DNA from 3 places in the Amycolatopsis sp. NPDC051102 genome. Region 2 is predicted to be linked to each of the others. Evidence: riboswitches for the same ligand, from Rfam matches in the RefSeq annotation. Region 2 holds a riboswitch; each other region holds the start of a gene.
The links. A riboswitch is a leader RNA that binds a small molecule or an ion and turns the genes downstream of it on or off. The one in region 2 is predicted to bind thiamine pyrophosphate.

Region 1: linked by a shared signal. The riboswitch ahead of thiC (phosphomethylpyrimidine synthase ThiC) and the one ahead of AB0M93_RS20195 (thiamine ABC transporter substrate-binding protein) in region 2 are both predicted to bind thiamine pyrophosphate.
Region 3: linked by a shared signal. The riboswitch ahead of thiO (glycine oxidase ThiO) and the one ahead of AB0M93_RS20195 (thiamine ABC transporter substrate-binding protein) in region 2 are both predicted to bind thiamine pyrophosphate.

The regions. Positions count from the first base shown of each region.
Region 1 is NZ_JBFBBT010000017.1:10,952-16,483, reverse strand. It holds gene AB0M93_RS34575 (glycoside hydrolase family 15 protein) at 1-155, opposite strand, end outside; gene AB0M93_RS34570 (trypsin-like peptidase domain-containing protein) at 356-1,267, shown strand; TPP riboswitch at 1,316-1,437, shown strand; gene thiC (phosphomethylpyrimidine synthase ThiC) at 1,431-3,068, shown strand; gene thiD (bifunctional hydroxymethylpyrimidine kinase/phosphomethylpyrimidine kinase) at 3,065-3,865, shown strand; gene AB0M93_RS34555 (helix-turn-helix domain-containing protein) at 3,862-4,257, opposite strand; gene AB0M93_RS34550 (NADP-dependent oxidoreductase) at 4,350-5,273, shown strand; gene AB0M93_RS34545 (phosphatidylinositol-specific phospholipase C domain-containing protein) at 5,270-5,532, opposite strand, start outside.
Region 2 is NZ_JBFBBT010000006.1:245,882-251,413, reverse strand. It holds gene AB0M93_RS20215 (ArsR family transcriptional regulator) at 1-263, shown strand, start outside; gene AB0M93_RS20210 (hypothetical protein) at 462-731, shown strand; gene AB0M93_RS20205 (hypothetical protein) at 734-1,069, shown strand; gene AB0M93_RS20200 (4a-hydroxytetrahydrobiopterin dehydratase) at 1,444-1,719, opposite strand; TPP riboswitch at 1,752-1,859, shown strand; gene AB0M93_RS20195 (thiamine ABC transporter substrate-binding protein) at 1,881-2,930, shown strand; gene AB0M93_RS20190 (iron ABC transporter permease) at 2,909-4,588, shown strand; gene AB0M93_RS20185 (ABC transporter ATP-binding protein) at 4,588-5,532, shown strand, end outside.
Region 3 is NZ_JBFBBT010000017.1:3,851-9,382, reverse strand. It holds gene thiD (bifunctional hydroxymethylpyrimidine kinase/phosphomethylpyrimidine kinase) at 1-112, shown strand, start outside; gene AB0M93_RS34535 (hypothetical protein) at 116-412, opposite strand; gene AB0M93_RS34530 (MarR family transcriptional regulator) at 536-964, opposite strand; gene AB0M93_RS34525 (thiazole synthase) at 1,049-1,807, opposite strand; gene thiS (sulfur carrier protein ThiS) at 1,809-2,009, opposite strand; gene thiO (glycine oxidase ThiO) at 2,009-3,082, opposite strand; TPP riboswitch at 3,076-3,181, opposite strand; gene thiE (thiamine phosphate synthase) at 3,316-3,975, shown strand; gene AB0M93_RS34505 (hypothetical protein) at 3,976-4,704, opposite strand; gene AB0M93_RS34500 (threonine/serine dehydratase) at 4,852-5,532, shown strand, end outside.

The sequences.
Region 1 (5,532 bases), on a different contig from region 2:
CGGTCGTGGGCCGTGCCGAACCCGGTCTTGTTCGCGGGCAGCCAGCTCGGGTGGGCCCCGGGTGCGCCGGGAGCCTGGGTCGCGGCCACCGCGGTCGCCGGGATCAGGCCGGTGACCAGCAGTCCGGCGAAGGCGCCGGAAATGAGTTTGCGCATATCAACCCCACAGAAGATCGCTTCTGCACCGTTACAGAAGCGACTTGGGAGTCTGCCGCCGATCCTTCACCGGCGCATGGTCCGATCCGGTGAACCACTGACCGTCACTGGTCCGGCCGCCGGTTCACGGACAGCGAACGTTCCCGTCCGGTTTCCGGGCGCAGAATTGTAGTACCTGCAACGCTGTAATCGAGGTACGCATGGATGAGGCGATGGACGCCTACTCGCGCGCGGTCAGCACCGTCGCGAAGACCGTCACCCCGCACGTCGCCGGCGTGCAGCTCGCGCGCGGCGGCGGCTCGGCGGTCGTCTTCGCCGACGACGGCCACCTGCTCACCAACGCCCACGTCGTCAGCGACCACCGACGCGGCGTCGCCACGTTCGCCGACGGCAGCGAAGTGCCCTTCGACGTCGTCGGCGCCGACCCGCTGTCCGATCTCGCCGTGCTGAGGGCGCGCGGCGAGACGCCGTCGGCCGTCCGGCTGGGCGACGCCGATCGGCTCGTCGTCGGGCAGCTCGTCGTGGCCGTCGGCAGCCCGCTCGGCTTCTCCGGCACCGTCACCGCCGGGGTCGTCAGCGCGCTCGGGCGGGCGCTGCCGGTGCGGCAGGGGCGCACGACCCGCGTGATCGAGGACGTCATCCAGACCGACGCCGCGCTGAACCCCGGCAACTCCGGCGGCGCGCTCGCCGACTCCGCCGGCCGGGTCGTCGGCGTCAACACCGCCGTCGCCGGGATCGGGCTCGGGCTCGCCGTGCCGATCAACGCCACCACGCGGCGGATCATCGACACGCTCGTCGTCGAGGGGCGCGTGCGGCGCGCGTACCTCGGCGTCGTCGGCGTGCCCGCGCCGCTGCCGGACGACGTCGCCGAACGCACCGGGCAGCACGCCGGGCTGCGGGTGCACGAGGTCGTGTCCGGCGGTCCCGCGGACCGGGCGGGGCTCAAGGCCGGCGACCTCGTGCTGACCGTCGGACGCACGCGCGTCTCGGACGCCCAGGGCATCCAGCGGCAGCTGTTCGCGGAAGTGATCGGCACCGCACTGCCGATCACCGTGCTGCGGGGCGGCGCCATGGTCGACGTCTACGCCACCCCGGCCGAACTGGTCGGGTGAGGTGACCTGACTTGAGTATCGCGCTCCGGCGTGGCATGGTCGGTGGCACAACACCAACGCGGGAGCTCGCGCCATGGCGGGCTGAGAGGGTGACTTGCGTTTCGCAGGCGTCACCGACCGCATGAACCTGACCGGGTAATGCCGGCGTAGGGAGTGAAAGTCGTTGACGACGCTCGAAAACAATGCTGCCGTAAAGGTGACCACTGGCCCGATCACCGGCTCGCACAAGGCGTACCACCAGACGGAATCCGGGCTCCGCGTCCCCGTCCGGCGGATCGACCTCTCCAACGGTGAACAGTTCGACGTCTACGACACTTCGGGCCCGTACACCGATCCCGAAGCCACCATCGACGTCCACAGTGGACTCCACCGGCTGCGGGCCGGCTGGGCCGACGGACGCGAGCACAACACCCAGCTCGGCTGGGCCAAACAGGGCGTCATCACCCGCGAAATGGAGTACGTCGCGGCCCGCGAACGGGTTTCGCCGGAGTTCGTGCGGGACGAGGTGGCCCGCGGCCGCGCGGTGATCCCGGCCAACCGCAAGCACCCCGAGACCGAGCCGATGATCATCGGCAAGAACTTCCTGGTGAAGATCAACGCCAACATGGGCAACTCGGCCGTCTGGTCGTCGGTCGAGGAAGAGGTCGACAAGATGGTGTGGGCCACCCGCTGGGGTGCCGACACGATCATGGACCTGTCCACCGGCAAGCGGATCCACGAGACGCGCGAGTGGATCATCCGCAACTCGCCGGTCCCGGTCGGCACCGTGCCGATCTACCAGGCACTGGAAAAGGTCGACGGCGAACCGGAAAAGCTGTCGTGGGAGGTCTACCGCGACACGATCATCGAGCAGTGCGAACAAGGTGTCGACTACGTCACCGTGCACGCCGGCGTGCTGCTGCGCTACATCCCGCTGACCGCGCGGCGCGTCACCGGGATCGTCAGCCGCGGCGGGTCGATCATGGCGGCCTGGTGCCTGGCGCACCACCAAGAGTCCTTTTTGTACACCCACTTCGAAGAACTCTGCGAGATCCTCCGGCAGTACGACGTCACGTTCTCCCTCGGCGACGGCCTGCGCCCCGGCTCGATCGCCGACGCCAACGACCGCGCCCAGTTCGCCGAGCTGGAAACCCTCGGCGAGCTGACGCACATCGCGCGCTCGCACGACGTCCAGGTGATGATCGAGGGCCCCGGTCACGTGCCGATGCACAAGATCAAGGAGAACGTCGAACTCGAGGAAAAGCTCTGCGGCGAGGCGCCGTTCTACACCCTCGGTCCACTAGCGACGGACATCGCCCCGGCGTACGACCACATCACCTCGGCCATCGGCGCGGCGCAGATCGGCTGGTACGGCACGGCGATGCTGTGCTACGTCACGCCGAAGGAGCACCTCGGCCTGCCCAACCGCGACGACGTCAAGACCGGCGTGATCACGTACAAGATCGCCGCGCACGCCGCCGACCTGGCCAAGGGGCACCAGTACGCGCAGGAGTGGGACGACGAGCTGTCCAAGGCACGCTTCGAGTTCCGCTGGAACGACCAGTTCAACCTCTCGCTCGACCCGGACACCGCCCGGTCGTTCCACGACGAGACGCTGCCCGCCGAGCCGGCCAAGACCGCGCACTTCTGCTCGATGTGCGGCCCGAAGTTCTGCTCGATGCGGATCACCCAGGACGTCCGCAAGTACGCCGAGGAGCACGGACTGTCCACCGTGGAGGCGATCGAGGCCGGGATGGCTTCGAAGTCGGCGGAGTTCACCGAGTCCGGCGGCAAGGTCTATTTGCCGGTGGTGCAGCCGTGACACCGAGGACCGCCCTCACCATCGCCGGATCCGATTCCGGCGGCGGTGCGGGCATCCAGGCGGACCTGCGCACGTTCTTCGCGAACGGGGTCCACGGCCTGGTGGCGTTGACGGCGGTCACGGTGCAGAACTCGCTGGGCGTGCAGGGTTTCACGGAGATCCCGGCCGACGTCGTCACCGCGCAGATCAAGGCGGTGGCGTCGGACATGGGCGTCGACGCGGCGAAGACGGGCATGCTGGCGACGGCGGAGATCATCCGTGCGGTGGCGAAGACCCTGGACGAAGTCGGGCCGTTCCCGTTCGTGGTCGACCCGGTGGCGGCTTCGATGACGGGACACTCGCTCCTGCATGAGGACGCCCTGGAGGCAATCCGCACGGAGCTGTTCCCCCGCGCAACGCTGATCACGCCGAACCTGGACGAGGTCCGATTGCTGACCGGTGTGAATGTCGTGGACCCGGCTACCCAGCGCGAGGCGGCTGAGGCGTTGCTGGCCTTCGGCTCGCAGTGGGTCCTGGTGAAGGGCGGCCACATGCAGGGCACGGAAAACTGCGTGGACCTGCTCTCGGACGGCCGCGAACTCATCGAGCTGACCGGTCCGAGGTACAAGACGGAGAACACCCACGGCGGCGGCGACACCCTGGCGTCGGCGATCACGGCATCGCTCGCGAAGGGCGCCTCGGTGCCGGACGCCGTGGCGGCGGGGAAGAAGTTCATCGAGCGGTGCGTCGCGGAGGCCTACCCGCTGGGTGCGGGCGTGGGGCCGGTCTCGCCGTTCTGGGCGCTGGACAAGGACTAACGGACCGGCTGCAGCTCGCGGCCGTCGTATTCCTCGCGGGCCGAGCGGATGCGGCCGAAGTTCGCCTGCGACCACGCGCTCAGCGCGATCAGGTGCGCGCCCACCTCGGCCCCCATCTCCGTCAGGGCGTACTCCACCGTCGGCGGGGTCGTCGGGTAGACCGTGCGCGTCACGAAGCCGTCGCGCTCCAGCTGGCGGAGGTTCTGCGTCAGCATCTTCTGGCTGATGCCGTCGACCGCGCGGCGCAGCTCGCCGAACCGGTGCGGGCCGCGGGCCAGCGCGCCCAGCACCAGGGCCGTCCACTTGTTGGCCAGCAGGTCCAGCACGTCCCGGCACGGGCAGTTGCGGAGGTACACATCCCAGGGTCCGCCCTGGTCACAGGTGGTATCCATCAGGTACCTACGATACAGGCAAGTGCCTTCTGGCGAAAAGTGACCAAGGATCCGAAGATGGAGGCGACCCCGAACTCCGAAGGAGAGAACCGATGCGCATCGTGACCCAGCAGGCCCTCGGCGGCCCGGAGGTGCTCCGCGTCACCGAGGCACCGCGCCCCGAACCCGGGCCCACGGAGGTCCTGGTGCGGGTGAAGGCCGCCGGCATCAACCCGGTCGACTGGAAGGTGCGGCGCGGCGGCGGATTCCTCGGCGAGCCGCCGTTCACCGTCGGCTGGGACGTCGCCGGCGTCGTCGAAGAGACCGGCTTCGGCGCCACCGGCCTCGAGAAGGGCGACGAAGTCCTCGGCATGCCGTGGTTCCCGCGGCCGGCCAACGCCTACGCCGAGTACGTCACCGCGCCCTCAAGGCACTTCGTGCGCAAGCCGGCCGGGCTGTCGTTCGCCGAGGCCGCCGCGCTGCCGCTGGCCGGGCTGACCGCGTGGCAGGGGCTGGTCGACGTCGCCGGCGTCCACAAGGGACAACGCGTGTTCGTCGACGCCGCCGCGGGCGGCGTCGGCCACCTCGCCGTGCAGATCGCCAAGGCGCGCGGCGCGTACGTCATCGGCACGGCCAGCGCGAAGAAGCACGAATTCCTGCGCGAACTCGGCGTGGACGAGGCGATCGACTACCACGACACCGAAGCCACGGCGTCCGATGTGGACGTCTACTTCGGACTCGTCGGCGAGGACAGCGACCTGCGCTGGCTGCCCGCGATCAAGGAGGGCAGCCTGCTGATCGGCGTGCCCAGCGGTGTCGGCGACCGGGTCGAAAAAGCCGCCGAGGCCAGGAACGTGCGCACGAGGCGGATCCTCGTCGAACCGGACCGCGGCGGGCTGACCGGCCTCGTCGAACTCGTCGAGGCCGGTCAGCTGAAGGTCCACGTCGAGCGGACCTTCCCGCTGGCGGACGCCGCCAAGGCGCACGAGCTGGGCGAAGCGGGCCGGGTGTCCGGCAAGCTCGTGCTGACCGTCTAACCCCGCGCGAGCACCTGCGGCAGCACCGTCGTGAGCCCGGTCCAGTCCGAAGTGACCACCGACGCGTGCTGCTTCGCCAGCTCGGCGACGCGCTGGCCGGCCTGGTCGACCGTCGGGTTGTGGGCGTCGATGGCCGGCGCGACGTTCTGCCCGTCGGTCATCACCAGGTAGTAGTGGTTGGCGTCGTACCACCACGGCCCGGTCTGGGTCACCCACGCGTTCGCGTCGCCGTCGAAGACGACGAACCACGGCTTGAGGT
Region 2 (5,532 bases):
AGGCCTACATCTACGGGTCCTGGGCCGCGCGCTACCGCGGCGAACCGGGGCCGCCGCCCGGTGACGTCGACGTGCTCGTCGTCGGCTCGCCCGATGCCGACGCGCTGTTCGACCTGGCCGAGGGTGTGTCGCAACGGCTGGGCCGCGAGGTCAACGTCCACCGGATCTCGCCGGCGGCGTGGGCGGCGGACACGGCGGATCCGTTCCTCACCAGCGTGCGCGAACGTCCGCTGGCCCGGCTGCACCTCGACCAGGAGGCCTGATGCCCCCAGTGGAACCAAGGGCGTGAACGGATCGACGCCTTCATCGCACGCGGCGCCATCGAGCACGTCCCGGCGTCGCGGGAGGCGGCCGAGGCCGAGCTGATCAGGGCCCGCACCCACCTCGCTTCGGCACGGCAGCTGCAGGACACCGACCCGGAAGGCGCCTACACGCTGGCCTACGACAGCGCGCGCCGGGCGTTGGCGGCCGTCCTGCAGAACCAGGGCCTGCGGGTGACGAGCCGGGGCGGCCACGTGACCGTCTACGAGGCGGTCCTCGCCCAGCTGGATCCGCCGCTGGGGTCGCTCCTGCGGCCGTTCAACCGGATGCGGGCGCGGCGCAACGAAATCGCCTACCGGTCTTCGGAGGTGCCCTCGATGACCGCCGAGGACGTGGCGGCCGACGTGCCGAAGGTGCTCGCCCTCATCGAAGTGGCGGAGAAGGCCATCCCGAACATGCCCCGGTACTGATCGTGGAACGCACCCGCCCGCTGACGCCGGACGAGCGGACGACGCTGAACACGCTGCTCGCCGGGGACTTCCCCGGCGCCGCCGAACTGCGCGCGCAGGCCGCCACGGCGCGGGTGACCGGCCGCTGCGGCTGCGGGTGCCCGAGCATCAACCTGGCGGTCGACCGGACCCTGCCGGCCGCGGCGGTCGCGGACGACCCGGTGGCGGTCGAAGCCGACGCGCCCGACGGCGGTCTGATCGTGTTCGTCGAAGACGGCCGGCTGTCATGTCTCGAGTATTGGACGACGGCCGACGAATCCCCGGCCGGTTTCCCGCCGGCCGGGCAGATCGTCGTGTAGCGAACTAGCCGAGCAGGCCCAGCAGCGCGATCGCGATCAGCACCACCGCGGGGGCGAGGGCGCTGATCCAGGCGCGCTGGGCGGGGGTGAGAGCGGCGGTGCTGTTCATGGCGTTTCCCGGAGTCGAGCCGATGCTTCCGCAGGATCAGCGCGCCGATCATGCCCCGCGTTAACAGCTGTGATCGAACTCTCAGCCGTCCAGGTGACGGCGGTGGCGGGCGGTGAACCAGAGCACACCGCCGGCTGCCCCCACCATGGTCGCGAACGCCGCCGTGCCCACCACGATTGCCTGGGTCATCTCGTCTCCCTTCCCGAAGGTTCCGGTAACCGAGAGACGCCGAACCGGCGCTATGGTGCACTCAGCGTAGCCAGGATCACAGCACCGAGTCGATCTGCCCGGCCAGGTCGAAGTCCTTCGCCGTCAGGCCGCCCGCCGAGTGCGTGGAGAGCCGGAACGTCAGCGTGCGCCAGCGGATGTCGATGTCCGGGTGGTGGTCGGCCGCCTCGGCGAGCTCCGCCACCCGGTTCACCGCCGCGATCGCCTCGGGGAAGCTGCCCAGCTCCACCTCGCGGGAGATCACCGCACCTGACCGCGTCCAGCCCGGGCCCAGCCGCCGGTCGGCCTCGTCGTCGCTCAAGATTTCCGTCATGTCTCCATGGTCGTCCGTCCTGGACTACGCTGCACGGTTGCCACGGGAGTCCGGTGAGCCGGGCTGAGAGGCGGGGTCACCCGCGACCGTTCGCACCTGACCGGATCATGCCGGCGAAGGGAGGGCTTCCTCTCCTCGTCCGGCGAAGTGCAGGAGGGTAGATGAAACGCAGGGCTGTGCGCGCCGCGACGGCCATCGCCGCCGTCAGTGCCGTCGCCGCGGCGTGCTCGCTGTCGGACGGATCCGGTGGCACGCAGCAGACGCCCACCGTCACCCTCGTGACGCACGACTCCTTCCTGGCGCCGCAGGAGGTGCTCGACGCCTTCCAGAAGCAGGCGGGCATCAAGATCTCCGTGCTCAAGCAGGGCGACGCCGGATCGCTGACCAACAAGCTCGTGCTGACTAAGGCCAACCCGATCGGCGACGTCGCGTACGGCGTCGACTCCACCTTCGCCTCGCGCGCGCTCAGCGAGGGCGTCTTCGAGCCGTACACCAGCCCGGAGGCCGACCGCGGGCCGCAGCGCTACGCCGTCGACCCGGAGCACCGGCTGTCCGCGGTCGACGTCGGCGACGTCTGCGTCAACGTCGACACGAACTACTTCACCGCCAAGGGCATTCCGGCGCCGTCGAGCTACGACGACCTGGCCGACCCGAAGTACAAGGACCTGCTGGTCGCCGAGGACCCGGCGACGGCGTCGCCCGGCCTGGCCTTCCTCCTCGGCACCATCGCCAAGTACGGCGAAGCCGGCTGGAAGGACTACTGGACGAAGCTGAAGGCCAACGGCGTCAAGGTGGTCAGCGGCTGGGAAGAGGCCTACACCAAGCAGTTCTCCGGCTCGTCCGGCAAGGGCCCGCGGCCGATCGTCGTGTCGTACGCGTCCTCACCCGCCGCGGAGGTCGGCGACGACGGGAAGCCGCGCACCAAGGCGCTGCTCGACACCTGCTACCGGCAGGTCGAGTACGCCGGTGTGCTGGCGAACGGCAAGCAGGCCGACAACGCGCACAAGGTCGTCGACTTCCTGCTCTCCCAGCAGTTCCAGGCGACGGTCGCCGCCAACATGTACGTCTACCCGGCGCGCCAGGGCGTCGACCTGCCCGCGGGCTGGGCGCAGGTCGCGCCGCTGCCGCAGAAGCCGCAGACGCTGCCCGCGGACCAGGTGCAGGCGGGCCGCGAGAAGTGGATCGGCGAATGGCGCACGCTCCTGCAGTGACCGCCGAGGCCGGGGACTCCGCCGGCCGGAGCCCCGGAAAAGCCACCGCCCCGCCGCGGACCGCCCGTGGCCTCGGCCTGGCCCTGCTCGGACTCGCGCCGATCGGGTTCCTGGTGGTCTTCTTCGCCTGGCCGGTGCTGGCGATCGTCGGCCGCGGGTTCGCCGCGGGCGGCCTCGGCGTCGTCCTCGGCGACCCGCGGACCTGGCAGCTGGCCGGGTTCACCGTCGGCAGCGCGGCCGCGTCGACGGCCGTCGCGGTCGTGGCCGGGCTGCCGGTCGCCTTCCTGCTGGCGCAGGTGCGGCTGCCCGGCGTCGGCCTGGTGCGGACGCTGGTGCTCGTGCCGTTCGTGCTGCCGACGGTGGTGGTCGGCCTGGCGTTCCGCGCCCTGTGGCCGGACGGCGGCGTGCTGCCGATCGTGCTGGCCAACGCCTTCTTCAACGTCGCCGTCGTCGCGCGGACCGTCGCCGGGCTGTGGGCGCGGCTGGACGCGCGGACGACCGACGCCGCCCGCGCGCTCGGCGCCTCGCCCTGGCGGGCCTTCCGGTCGGTGACGCTGCCCGCGCTGGCGCCCGCGATCGCGTCCGCCGCGGCCGTGGTGTTCCTGTTCTGCGCCACCAGTTTCGGCGTCGTGCTGATACTTGGCGGCGCCCGGTACCGGACCCTGGAAACCGAGATCTACCTGCGGACGGTGGATCTGCTCGACCTTTCGGGAGCGGCGGCCCTGTCGCTGATCCAGTTCGCGGCCGTGGTCGCCGCGCTGGTGCTCGGCGGGCTGGCCCGGCGGCGCAAGGAAAGCGCGGCCCGCATCGGCTCGCTCCGGGCCCGCCGGCCGGAAGGCGGCGAGTGGTGGGTCGTCGGCGCGGCGGGTGTCGTGCTGGTTTCGCTGGTGACGCCGATCGTCGCGCTGCTCGCCGAATCACTGTCCACGGAGGACGGATGGAGCCTGGCCGGGTACCGCGCGCTCACGAGCACCGGCGAGAAGGGCGCGCTGCAGGTGTCCGGCTGGGACGCCGCGCTGAACTCGCTGAAGGTGGCGATCGACGCGACGCTGCTCGCGCTGGTCGTCGGCGTGCTCGCGTCCGTCGTGCTCGTGGCCCTGCGGCGCTCGCCGGCCAAGGCCGCGCGCGGGCTCGGCGAGACGATGGACGCGGTGCTGATGCTGCCGCTCGGGGTCTCCGCGGTCACCGTCGGGTTCGGCTACCTCGTCACGCTCGACGCGCTCCCCGGCGACCTCCGGACGTCGCCGTACCTGGTACCGCTGGCGCAGGCGCTGGTGATCATCCCGCTGATCGTCCGGATGGTGCTGCCGGTGCTGCGCTCGGTCGACGTCCGGCTGCGGCAGGCCGCCTCGACGCTCGGCGCGAGCCCGCTGCGCGTCTGGCGGGAGATCGACCTGCCGCTCACCCTGCGGCCGCTGGTCGCGGCGGCGGGGTTCGGCTTCGTCGTCGCGCTCGGGGAGTTCGGCGCGACGAGCTTCCTCGCCCGGCCGACGGCGCCGACGCTGCCGGTCGCGGTCGCGACGCTGATGGCGCGCCCGGGGGAGCTGAACAACCAGATGGCGTACGCGGCGTGCGCGCTGCTGATGCTCGTGACGGTGCTGGCGGTCGCGCTGATCGACCGGCTCGGGGCCGCGCGCGGCCGGGTGGGAGAGTTCTGATGGCGCTGTCGGTGCGGGACCTGACGGTCCGCTACGGATCGTTCGCGGCGGTGCGCGACGTCCGGCTGGACATCGCCGACGGCGAGGTGCTGGCGCTGCTCGGCCCGTCGGGCTCGGGCAAGTCGACGCTGCTGCGCGCGATCACCGGGCTGGAGCCCTCGGCGCGCGGTTCGGTGAGCTGGGACGGCGAGGACCTCGGCGCGGTGCCGGTGCACCGGCGAGGCTTCGGCCTGGTGTTCCAGGACGGCCAGCTGTTCGGCCACCGCGACGTCGCCGCGAACATCGCGTTCGGCCTGCGGATGCACGGCGTCCCGCGGGCCGAATGGACACCGCGGGTGGCCGAGCTGCTGGCGCTGGTGGGCCTGTCCGGGTTCGAGAAGCGGCGGGTGACGGAGCTGTCCGGCGGCCAGGCGCAGCGGGTGGCGCTGGCCAGGGCGCTGGCGCCGAAGCCGCGGCTGCTGCTGCTCGACGAGCCACTGTCCGGGTTGGACGCCGGATTGCGGGAGCAGCTGGCCATCGACCTGGCCGACCTGTTGCGCCGCAGCAAGATCACCGCCCTGCTCGTCACGCACGACCAGGAGGAGGCGTTCACCCTCGCGGACCGGGTCGCGGTGCTCGACACCGGCGAGGTCCGGCAGGAGGGCGCGGTCCGGCGGGTGTGGCGCAACCCGGCGGACGACGACGTGGCGCGCTTCCTCGGCGTGACGACGTTCGCCGACGGCGTCGCGGCCGCCGGGCACGTGCGCACGCCGCTGGGAGACGTCGTCCTGCCGGACGCGGGCGACGGCCCGGTGCGGCTCGGGCTCCGGCCGCACGCGCTGCGGGTGGCCGCCGAGGGCGTGCCCGGCGAGGTCGTCGCGGCGGTGCACCGGCGTGAGCACGTGCGGCTGGTGGTCAAGCTCGAAAACTCCACTGTGGACGCCGTCGCGCCGGCCACTTCGGAC
Region 3 (5,532 bases), on a different contig from region 2:
CGCGCGCTACGGCAAGTGGTTCGTCTCGCACGCGGTCGAGCACGCGTACCCGATGGGCGCGAAGGTCGGCCCGGTCTCGGCCTTCTGGCGGCTGGCTCCCGAGGAGCGCTGAGGTTCAGCCGATCGACTGATGGCCGAGCGCGCGCAGGACGTCGGCCAGCCAGACCAGGCCGTACCCGACCACCCGATCGGGGTCGTCGGCCATCGCCGACAGCTGCGCCCACGATTCGCTCAGCGCACCGAGCGTGAGCCCGGTGGGCTCGTGGCCGGGGTCGTGGCGCTGTTCCGGCGGCACCTCCCAGAACAGGTCGTGCTCGAGCGTGACCGAAGCACCGGCGCGTTCCGCGTGCGCCAGCAGGAGCTCGGTCACCTCGCGCAGCCGCGCCAGCGGGACCTCCGGGCCCTCACTCATGCATTTCCCTCTCCGCTCGCAAGAAACCTTTGCCGCCGCACGCGTTCTGCGGCTGATCCCGGTCGGGCCGTCGATGCGGAAAGTGGTCAGCGGCGTGGAGGGCGAGCTGCGCCGGAGAGCGGCTCAGTCGTCGGCGATCAGGGCTTCGAGCGCCGGGATCGCCGCTGTCAGGGCTTCGCGGTGCTCGGGTGAGAGCCGGTCGAGGCGCCGGTTCAGCTCCTGGACCCGCGTCGAGCGGACGCCGGAGACGAGCCGCTCACCCTCTTCGGTCGCCTTCGCCAGCCAAGCCCGCCGGTCGATCGGATCGGACTCGCGGCTGACGTACCCCGCCTCGACCAGGGACGCGATGATCCGCGACATGGTCGCCGCGGCCACGCCCTCCTTGGCCGCGAGGTCACCGAGCCGGAGCTGGCCCGCGTGCACCAGCGTCGCCAGCGCCGAGATGGCGCCGTGGCCCGGCCCCGGCACGCCGGCCTGCCGCAGTGACCGGGACAGCCTGCCCACGGCGAGGTACAACCTGCCCGAGACGTCCTGGACCGATGTGCTCGTCACGGCTGGCTCCTTCTGCCGGTGCGCCGGGAAATGCCGTCCACCTTACGGGCTGGTGGTGCACACTCGGCGTGAAGGCGCTCCGGTTCACCGTGGTGGACTCGACGCTTGCGCCCAGAAGCGCTGCGGCACGCGCCCGGCCTCGCGGGCCAGCCGTCCGGCGACGACGCCCGCGCGCATCGCCGCGGCCATCCGCTCGGGATCGGCCGCCCGGGTGACGGCCGTCGACAGCAGGACGGCGTCGCAGCCGAGCTCCATCGCCAGCGTCGCGTCCGACGCCGTGCCGATTCCGGCGTCCAGGATCACCGGCACACCCGCCCGCGACACGATCAGCTCGATGTTGTGCGGATTCCGGATGCCGAGGCCGGTGCCGATCGGCGCGCCCAGCGGCATCACCGCGGCACAGCCGGCCTCCTCCAGGCGCAGCGCGAGCACCGGGTCGTCGTTCGTGTAGGCGAACACGGTGAACCCGTCGGCGGCCAGCCGTTCGGCGGCGTCGAGGGTTTCGATGGGGTCCGGCAGCAGCGTCCGGTCGTCGGCGTGCACCTCGAGCTTGATGAGGTCGGTTCCCAGCGCCTCGCGGGCGAGCTGCGCGGTGAGCACGGCTTCGGCGGCCGTCCGGCAGCCCGCGGTGTTCGGCAGCAGCTCGATGCCCAGCCGGTTCAGGAGTTCGAGGACGCCGGAGCCGCCCTCGGCGTCGGCGCGGCGCATGGCGACGGTGGTCAGCTCGGTGCCGGACGCCACCAGCGCGCGTTCCAGCACGGCCAGGTTGGCCGCGCCGCCGGTGCCGATGATCAGCCGGGACGTCAGCTTGGTCGTGCCGATGACCAGTGGTTCTTCGTCCATTTCAGCCTCCCTGGACCGCGGTGAGCACGTCGAGGACCGCGCCCTTGGGGACGGCGGTGGTGGCCCATTCGGCTCGGCGGACGACGACGCCGTCGACCGCGACGGCGATCCCGGGCCGTTGCCCGCCCGACGCGTCGAGGACGTCGGCGACGGTGGCGCCGTCCGGGAACGCCGTCCACTCGCCGTTGAGCTTGATCTCCATCACACGTGCTCCTTCTGGTGCAGGCGGGCGGGGGACGCCGCTTCGGTGCCTTCCGGCGGCTTCTCCCCCTCGAGCCAGGCGACCACGGCGTCCGCGGTCACCGGGGCCATCAGCAGGCCGTTGCGGTGGTGCCCGGTCGCGGCAAACACCCTGCCGTCCAAGGCGCCGAGGTACGGCAGCGCGTCCCGGCTGCCGGCCCGCAGGCCCGCGGCGGTCTCGGCCAGCTCGTACTCGGTGATCGCGGGGAAGACGCGCTCGGCGCCTTCGAGCAGCTCGCGCACGCCGCGGACGGTGACGGTCTGGTCGAACCCGGCCTCGTACTGGGTGGCGCCGAGGACGAGCTCGCGGTCGCCGCGCGGCACGAGGTAGATCGGGCGGCCTTCGACGACGGCCCGGACGGTGTGCGCGGGCGGCGGCAGGCAGCCACGGCGGGGCCGCAGCCGCAGGATTTCGCCCTTGAGCGGGCGCACGGCGTCGGCGAGCAGCGGGTGCAGCTGCCCGGTCCAGGCGCCCGCGGCGAGCACGACGGCTTCGGCGTCCGGCAGTTCTCCGACGCGCTCGCGGACGAACCTGACTCGGCGGTTGACGCAGGCCGCGTACAGCGCGTCGAGCAGTTTCCGGTTGTCCACGGCCAGGTCGCCGGGCACGTGGAGTCCACTTCGGACAGACCCGAGGCCGGGTTCGAGCCGCTTGGCCTCCCGGCCGGTGAGCCGCTCGGCCGCGCGGCCGAGGGAGTGCAGGTGGCCGGCCAGGATGTCCAGGTAACCGGCGTCGGCGCTGTCGAAGGCGACGACGAGCGTCCCGTGCCCGGCCAGGCCGGGATCGACCCCCTCTGCCGCGAGGTCACGGGCGAAATCCGGCCAGCGTTTGAGCGACGCTTCGCCGAGGCGGAGGACGCCTTCCTCGCCCGGCCACGCCTCGGTGACCGGGGCGAGCATGCCGCCGGCCAGCCAGGACGCACCACCGCGGGCGGGTTCGGGGTCGTAGAGGGTGACACTTCGGCCGGTGCGCGCGGCACGCCACGCGGTGGCGAGGCCGATCACGCCGCCGCCCACCACTGCCAGGTTCGTCATGGAATCACGCTCCCTGCGCCGGCATGACCCGGATCAGGTTCCACGGTCGGAGCGGCAGCTCCCTCTCAGCCCGTGCCTCGGGCTCCCGTGCGGACTCCTCCACCTTACTGTGCCGTTCGTTGATAATCCAACCGCAGTCACGGCCGGATGGCTTTCGTGGCAACGGGCGCGCACCGCTCGCCGGGCGGCCTGCTTTGGTCGGATTACCAACGGCGCCAGGTACGGTCGCCGCTATGCCCGCCCTCTCCGGTGACAAGATCCGCGCCCGCCTCGACGCGGCGCGCCTGTACCTGTGCACGGACGCCCGCACGGACCGCGGCGACCTCGCCGCCTTCGCCGACGCGGCCCTCGCGGGCGGCGTCGACGTCATCCAGCTGCGCGACAAGACCGGCGCCTTGGAGGCGGCCGGCGAGATCGCGGCGCTGGAGGTGCTGGCCGAGGCGTGCGCCCGCCACGGCGCCCTGCTGTCGGTGAACGACCGCGCCGACGTGGCCTTGGCCGTCGGTGCCGACGTGCTCCACCTCGGACAGGACGACATCCCGGTGCCGCTGGCCCGGCGCATCCTGGGCGACGACGTCGTGATCGGCCGCTCGACGCACTCGCTCGACCAGGCGCTCGCCGCGGCCGCGGAGCCCGGCGTGGACTACTTCTGCACCGGCCCGTGCTGGCCGACGCCGACCAAGCCGGGCCGCCCGGCCCCGGGCCTGGACCTGGTGCGCGCGACGGCGGCCTGGGCCCCCGACCGGCCGTGGTTCGCGATCGGCGGCATCGACGGCGACCGGCTGCCCGAGGTGCTGGAGGCGGGGGCGTCCCGGATCGTGGTGGTCCGGGCGATCACCGAGGCCGAGGACCCCGAAGCCGCGGCACGCGACCTGCGAGCCCGGCTGCCCTGATCACGGGGTCGGCGTCGTCGCCGCGCCCTTGCTGGTCGGCGGGGTCGCCGTCGTGGCCGGGGCCGAGGTCGACGGCTGCTCGGTCGTCGTGCTCGGGGTGGTCGTCGTCGGGGTGCCGGAGGACGTCGTCGGCGGGGTCGAAGTCTCCGTCGGTGTCGTCTCCGTCGGGGACACCTGCGTGTCGTTCGTCGAGGTCGGCGGGGTCGTCGACGGGGTCTTGTCCTCGTGGCCGGCGCCGCCGCCGAAGATCTTGCCGACGCTCGCGCCCGTGCCGCCCGCCACCTTGCCCCCCGTGGCCGCGTCCACCCCCACCATCGACAGGATCGCCACCGCGAACGCCGCCAGGCTCGTGCCGATGATCAACGGCCAGCGCAGCTTCCGCAGCCGCGCCGACAGCCGTGACGGCTCTTCCTCCGGCGGTTTCAGCTGGACCGTCGGCTGCTCGGTGATGTCGACCGCGGGCCCGCGCCGCCGGATTCCCGACGTCGCCAGCTGGCGCGCCTTGAGCGCCGCCGCGCGGGTGCGCTCCAGCGAGCGCAGGTACAGCTCGCTGCCGACCGTCGACACCACGCTCGCCACGCCGGCACCGATCACCGTGCCCGCCACGCCCAGCGTCGAACCGAGCAGCGCCGCGGTCACCGCCGCCAGCGCCGCCGCCAGTACCTGCGCGATCCGCAGGCCCGGCTTCTGTTCCTTTTCTTCCGAAGCCGCTACGTTCTCCTTGCTCATGATCCCGATCTAGGTAGTCCGTGTTCTCCCCTGTCCAACGTCTAAGGCGCGCGAAGCACTCCCCTCGTTGCCGCAGCGTGAGGAGGACCACTTCGTCTGTCCATAATAGACACTCCAGATCGAACGTTTTCTTGACATACTCGGCACATGGAACTGGTGACGATCTCTGACATCGAGGCCGCCGCGAAGCGCGTCGCCGATGTCGCCGTGCGCACGCCCCTGTTGCTCCAGACCTGGGATCCCCGCGGAACCCTGTGGCTCAAACCCGAAAACCTGCAACCGGTCGGGGCGTTCAAGGTGCGCGGCGCGTTCAACGCCATCGCCACCCTGGACGACGCGGCCCGCGCCCGCGGCGTCATCGCGTACTCGAGCGGCAACCACGCGCAGGCAGTCGCGTACGCCGCGCAGCGGTACGGCGTGCCCGCGGTGATCGTCGTGCCGGACGTCGCGCCGCGGATCAAGGTCGAGGCCACCCGCGCGTACGGCGCCGAGGTGATCGAGGTGCCGATCGGCGAACACGAGGGCAAAGCGCGCGAACTGGCCGCCGAACGCGGGCTGACCCTCGTCCCGCCCTTCGACCACGCGGCCATCATCGCCGGGCAGGGCACGGCGGGCCTGGAGATCGCCGAAGACCTGCCGGACGTCGACGTCGTGCTGGTGCCGATCAGCGGCGGCGGGCTGGCGGCCGGCGTGGGCACCGCGCTCCGGGCCCGCTGCCCGCGGGCGCGCGTGATCGGCGTCGAACCGGCGCTGGCCGCGGACGTCGCCGACAGCCTCCGGCGGGGCCAGCTGGTCCGGTGGCCGCAGGCCGACCGCGCCCGCACGATC